2 regions of the Cryptobacterium curtum DSM 15641 genome follow, and region 1 is predicted to be linked to the other one. Evidence: predicted binding sites of a transcription regulator. Region 1 holds the regulator's gene; the other holds the start of a gene.
What was found. Region 1 encodes LexA, which represses DNA repair genes until DNA is damaged. Its sites were predicted from a motif close to CNAACANNTGTTNG; they were not measured.
Positions count from the first base shown of each region.

Region 2: ruvC (crossover junction endodeoxyribonuclease RuvC) is a predicted target of LexA. The motif match lies at 2,042-2,055, and genes of this name have one in related genera.

Region 1 covers NC_013170.1:851,635-855,058, forward strand. Annotated here, with positions in the region: gene dut (dUTP diphosphatase) at 378-827, opposite strand; gene nrdR (transcriptional regulator NrdR) at 831-1,274, opposite strand; gene CCUR_RS03670 (hypothetical protein) at 1,363-1,728, opposite strand; gene lexA (transcriptional repressor LexA) at 1,837-2,475, shown strand; gene miaA (tRNA (adenosine(37)-N6)-dimethylallyltransferase MiaA) at 2,721-3,424, opposite strand, start outside.
Region 2 covers NC_013170.1:1,452,108-1,455,531, forward strand. Annotated here, with positions in the region: gene ruvB (Holliday junction branch migration DNA helicase RuvB) at 1-839, opposite strand, end outside; gene ruvA (Holliday junction branch migration protein RuvA) at 909-1,493, opposite strand; gene ruvC (crossover junction endodeoxyribonuclease RuvC) at 1,490-2,014, opposite strand; gene CCUR_RS06395 (metal-dependent transcriptional regulator) at 2,165-2,569, opposite strand; gene sufU (Fe-S cluster assembly sulfur transfer protein SufU) at 2,841-3,296, opposite strand; gene CCUR_RS06405 (aminotransferase class V-fold PLP-dependent enzyme) at 3,286-3,424, opposite strand, start outside.

The DNA of each region.
Region 1 (3,424 bases):
AAGTCTTTTACGTAAGAATTTTATTGTCTATCCGTGCTTGCGTTAAACGTTTAAATTGCTTGTACGTTTTATTGCTCGTTAGCTATCAGTTCAACGTGCAAAATTATTTCTACGCTATCTCGCTGTCTGGTGTTGTTTAAGCCATGACCACTGCTTATTGGAACGCCTTCGGATTTCAAAGGCTACTGTTTTCATCTATACACTCAGAGAACCGGTTTTGTTCTACAAAGACACGTATAAGCCAATATCGGTTCATAAAACAGCGGATATGGCGCAGATTAACGTAATTAATGGATTAAAAATAGCTTTTGAACTGGTTATACGCATTCTAAGCCGTTTTAAGGCCTACTTTTACACTTTTATGATACTCAGTTAGTCTAATTGAGGCCACTACTACCAAATCCACCCGTCCCGCGTTCAGTTTCATCGAGTTCGTCTGTCTCGATAATTGTTGGAGACTCAACTTTCATGATAACCAACTGAGCGATGCGATCTCCAACCTGTATGTTAATTGGTGTATGAGGATCAAGATTGATAGCGATACACTTCAGTTCACCACGATAGCCGCTATCAATAAGTCCGGGCGTATTAACTAGTGACAAACCATGTTTAATGGCGGATCCACTTCGTGGAAGAACAAAACCGGCATACCCATGAGGTATTGCAACAGCAAGTCCTGTTGGGATAAGAGCTCGTTCGAATGGTTGAAGTGTAAGCGGAGCTGAAGCGCGCAAATCGATACCAGCATCACCGGCATACGCAGCATGCGGTATAACAGCTTCGGCCGTTAACTTTTTAATCGGCAAAGGGATTTGAGTGGTATCCATAAACTAGAGACCTTTCAAGGCTTTAGCAAACTCATCGACCGTTTTGAAATCTTTATACACGCTTGCAAATCTGATGTAAGCAACCTCATCAAGATCAGCAAGACGCGCAAGAACCATATCGCCAAGTTCTTTTGACTGGATTTCAGTGCGATTGCTGTTACGCAATTCTGCTTCGAGGTCATCAACAAGATCATTTACCTGTTCAGGGGCAATATGACGCTTCGCGCAAGCAATATACACACCATGAAGAATTTTATCGCGATGATATACCTCAGATGAGCCATCGGACTTCAAAACGATAAGGGGATTTTCACCGAGCCGTTCGTAGGTAGTAAAACGACGACCACATGAAAGGCATTCGCGACGACGGCGTATAGAAGCCCCATCCTCTGAAGGTCGAGAATCAACTACTTTTGAATCAGTGTTTCCACATGAAGGGCAACGCATGTCAGTCCTCTCGGTTTGTGAGACGGCATGCATTATAACATCACGTTTATGCGAGCTGATACAACTGGTTAGATATGATTTGCTGTACTTAGAGAATAGCAATCAGTGCACCAGCGGCAATAAGAACATAGACCGCAGCGGCACCAACATTTGTGAACAATGACGGTTTTTCACGATAGCCATAGCCACTTAAATCATGCTTCTTAATATCGGCGGCGATATCGCTTGTCCGAACGAAGTCAACAGCCTGATAAAAAAGACGCTGGGTGGTATCGATAAAGCGCATAACTTTGCTGTATAAAATGTCAGATATGGCTGGTTCATACAACTGTTCTGCTTGCGCAAATGTGCGCTGTGCCTGGGCGAAATCGATAACGGATACCGTCGGTGCTTTATGAGCAGCAACCAGTGCTGAGGAACCCATCACTCGGTAGTCACGCTGTGATCCGTTCATTTTCGCTCCTTCTGACTTGATAAGAACTTCTGTTCGTGTATACTCTAAATCGAACAAAAGTTCTTGTCAATGAAAAATCAAACATTTGTTCGTAAAAAGGAAATGAACATGAACGATCTGACAAAACGCCAGCAACAGGTACTTTCTTGCATTGAAGAATTTATTGAAGAAAAGGGATACGGTCCAACCGTGCGCGAGGTCTGCAATAAATTAGGCCTGCGCTCCCCTTCTACCGTTCATGTGCATCTTCGTGCTCTCGAAGAAAAGGGGCTTATTAATCGTGATCCGCTGAAATCGCGCTCTATTACCCTCACAGGTGCTGCTGCGGAATCTATGGGACAACCTTCTGCGCTGGTCGACACCCCCTACAACGTTGTTACGTTGCCCTTAGTGGGCGATGTAGCTGCAGGAGAACCGATACTAGCTGAAGAAAACATTACCGATCATATTTCACTTCCAACGGAAATTGTCGGCGATGCTGCTTCATTTCTTCTTTCCGTTCACGGCGAATCAATGATTGAAGCCGGTATCAATGACGGCGATTATCTTGTAGTAAAGGAACAACCCACCGCAGTAAATGGCGAAATTGTTGTTGCACTTATCGATGACGGCGCCACCGTTAAACGCTTCTATCGCGAGGCAGACCATATACGGCTTCAGCCTGAAAATTCATCGATGGAACCGATTATTGTTCGGGATTGCACGATTGTCGGCAAGGTTGTGGCACTCTTCAGACCGATACGCTAAGCGAGCCCCTACCCTACAAGTTTTCAAGAAAATAGATACAAGACGCGTATCCAACTAGTGCCCCATCAAAAGGGTGTATTTACGTGCAATACAAAGTTAAATTGATACCCGTATTCCTCAGGGAAAGAATGGGTATCTCCTTTTGCTGCATCGATTATTTATTTGGTAGACAAACCACAGCATAGAACAACTTTTCAGATGCCTACATAGCATATGAAACGTTCCTTTATCGAAAGTGAACATCTCTATACCGTACAGATAGCAAGTGCCTGGGCAAGTATGTCTGACACAGCTCTATTAGTACCATCAATCCAATGAATGCGCGTGTCTTTGCGAAACCAGGTGCGTTGCCGTTTGGCATATTGCTTTGTCGCTGTTTTAATCTTTTCAATAGCCTCATCAAGCGTACAGAGTCCATCAAGAAAGGCCACTATTTCTTTATAGCCAATTGCCTGAGGAGCAGTAATACCACTGCGAAAACCGGCATCAAGCAGCCCAGACACCTCATCAACAAGACCTGCTTCTATCATCGTATCGACCCGCTGATCAATGCGCTGTCGCAGAACATCAGGATCAATAGCAATACCAATATGGGTTGCTGTATAAAATTCATCAATGGTTGCAAGTTTTTGCCGCTGATACGCATACGACGTACCCTGATCAAGCAATTCAAATGCGCGGATAACGCGCTTTGTATCATGTGGATGAATGACCCGCGCCGAATCGGGATCGCGCACAAAAAGACGTTGCCACAATGCTTGACTGCCTTCTGCCTGCCATAGCGCCAGATACGTATCACGTATTGGATTATTAACTTGCTCACCCGCGGGAAAGGTATAGTTATCAATAACGGCACGAATATAAAAACCAGTCCCACCACACAGTACACAGGGGCGATTTTCTTGCGCAAGTTCATCGATAATGGACCGGCCATAGGTCTGAAATATAG
Region 2 (3,424 bases), 600 kb from region 1:
AACTGCTGGCAAAGTAACTGCAAGATACGATTATCTACAGCATCAAGGCCAAGAGAGTCTACCTCGAAAAAGCTCAATGCTTCAGCGGCACAGTCTTCATCGATACTGCCATTTCCTTTGACTTGCGCCCAATCACGGACACGCTTCAAGAGACGATTTGCTAAACGTGGTGTCCCTCGGCTCCGGCGAGCAATCTCAAGAGCCCCTTCAGCATCTATAGACACCTCGAGAATTTCTGCCGAACGAACAACAATGGCAGAAAGCTCTTCAGGTGTGTAATAGTTCAAGCGGAAGGCAATGCCAAAACGATCACGCAAAGGACCGGTAAGCAGACCGGTGCGTGTAGTGGCACCGATAAGAGTAAACTTCGGCAGATCGAGCCTGATAGAACGGGCAGCAGGGCCCTTACCAACAACAATATCGAGCGCATAGTCCTCAAGCGCTGGATACAGGACTTCTTCCACCATTCGATTCATTCGATGAATTTCATCAATAAAAAGAACGTCGCCATCTTCCAGATTTGTGAGAATAGCAGCAAGATCGCCCGTCCGTGCAATTGCTGGCCCGCTGGTTGTTTTGATGTGAGCACCCATTTCGTTGGCTACCACCGTTGCAAGGGTAGTCTTGCCTAAACCCGGAGGACCCGAAAACAAGATATGATCGACAACATCCTCACGCTGTTGAGCAGCCTTGATAAGAATACGAAGGCTATCTTTAATTTTCGTTTGACCAAGATAGTCCTCAAGCATACGAGGACGCAAACTTCTATCAAGAGCAAGATCGTCTTCGGTTAACTCCACCGAGGCAATACGTTGGTGCTGGTTATCCGGAGAGATCATCGTCTGCCCCCCCTCTGATGCCGACGATGCGTCGAATATAGTCCCTTCGATGCGTATGCCGTCGGACACTTATTCCCCCAATCGTTTCAGCGCATATTGAACAAGCGATGCTTCTGTCGCATCTTTTGGCGCCCCTTTGAGTGCCAACTCAGCTTCTGTCGATGAAAATCCTAAAGCAAGCAGATCATCGAGAGCCCGATGATGTAGTTGTGTATCACTCGGTACTGCCATTTGATCAGATGTCTGCTCGGCAACATCAAGCGAACCTTGTAGTTCAAGAATAATGCGCTGTGCCGTCTTTTTTCCAATGCCGGGAATGCGCGATACCCCTGTTACATCGTTGGTCATGATAGCAGACGTCAATGCATCGGGAGTAAATGACGAAAGCGCTGATAACGCAACTTTTGGACCGATACCTGAAACGCTGAGGAGTTTTTCGAAAAGGGCTTTTTCTTTTACCGATGTAAACCCAAACAGCGTGAGTGCATCTTCGCGCACCTGCAAATAGGTATGAATCTGCACGGTAACACCAACCGAAGGGAGCCGCGAGAGAGATTGGGTTGACATGCCGACGGAAAATCCGACACCACCGACGTCAAGAACTATACCGTCTGCCTCCCGTGCTACTAAAGTTCCTTTCAGTGAGGCTATCACGATATCGGCCCTTTCATCGATATAGGAGTTACGGGAGTACACACGCCTTCATGTGTGGTGTAGCAAATAGCAGCTGCCAAGGCGTCAGCCGCATGGTCGGGCTGTGGTTCAGTTGCTAAACCAAGAATTTGCGCCACCATGTACTGTACTTGATGCTTATCGGCTGAACCTGTACCAACAACTGCCATTTTAATAGCACTCGGCGTATATTCCCCCACCTGAATTTTGCCTTGCGCACAAGCAACTAACGCGGCACCACGTGCTTGCCCGGTTGCAAAGGCGCTGGTTACATTGTTGCCAAACCATATTGTTTCGATGCCAACACAAGCTGGACGATAATGGTTAATAACGGCCCCTATTTGTTCGTAAATCTTGTTCAGGCGCGACGAAAGCGGCTGCGCAGCCGTGGTAACAATACAACCGTATGCCTCGCAGGACAGGCGTAAACCCGTTTGATTCACAATGCCCCATCCTGTATGAGCAAGGCCGGGATCAATTCCCATGACAATACGCGATTCCATAGTTCCCCAACCACTCAGTTAATAATACAAACATCTGTTCGAATCATACCATATCAACAGCTGAAAAAATACCAACTCAGTAGACAGAATTGTGGCGTATTGTTAGCACATTTCTAGCAGGGTCGAGAATGCGCCTCGACAAGCCGCCTGCTATTTAGACTCAAGTCCTTTAATGTAGGCAATCCACTTCTCGTAGGAAGCGTCGCTGATATCGTGCTCGATCAGGCATGCTTCAGTATCAGCGGTTTCTTCATCGATACCCAAGATATCGTGTAAAAAGCCGAATAGGAGCATATGGTGATCCAGCACTTTGCGCCCATATTCATAGCCAACTGACGTTAACGTAATATCGCCATAATAGGGCTGGTCAAGCATTCCTGCTGCCTTCAGACTCGATACGGCCTTACTGACTGACGCCTTTGACACACCAAGGTCGGTCGCCACATCAACAGAGCGAACCGGCGTTTTATCGGTTCCCCCAAGGCGAACGATTGATTCAAGATAATCCTCGTGCGATTCCGACATAACCGGACGAGCTTGACGATGCTTATCCATAGCTTCCCCTATCGTTGCTCACACTTTGATAGCCACGTAAAACGCAGTATCCGTCTGCCCATTTCTTAATATAGCATTCTCTCACCTGGTAGAAAGAAACAGTGTGGTGAAAAATGGTCTCTTCGAAGAAGTTATGCAGTCCGCACCCTATAGATCTTGTGCGTCTACAAGTTGCGGCTAAGCAGAAGGCTAAATATCGATCAAAGATCAAGCTCGCGCCCTATAGGTTTGTGCACCTGTGCGTGGTTATGCAGTTATGCGTCTCGTCTTCCTATCCGTTCTGCGCATCCTGCGCAGCAGAAATGCTCTGATCAAGCATGGTGAGTGCAGTACGCCAACCAAGTTCAGCACACTTTACGCGTGCGGGCATCAAAGCAATGCTTTTCAGCTGAGCCGCCTCGCCGAGTTCTTCAAGTTCTGCATCGGTAGCATTACCCACAATCATGCGAAGGAAAATATCACAGAGATGCCGGGCATTCTCAACCGTTTCATCGGTAATCAGGTCAGCCATAATATCGGCCGAAGCTTGGCTAACAGCACAGCCACTTCCCACAAATGCAGCTTCTTCTACAACCCCATTTTCAATCTTAAGCGACAGCGTAATGTCATCGCCACAACTCGGGTTAATCCCCTGATGAGACATCGTGGGGTCGTCCATTTGATACTTGTAATCCGGGTGAGCATTATGCTCCATAAGAGCCGCTGTATAAATATCATTAAGCGCCATGGAATATCTCCCGCACCTTTGCAATACCTGACACCAATGCATCGATGTCAGACTGATCGTTATAAAGAGCCACTGAAGCGCGGCAGCAACTTTCAACACCCATCCAGCGAAGAAGGGGCTGCGCGCAA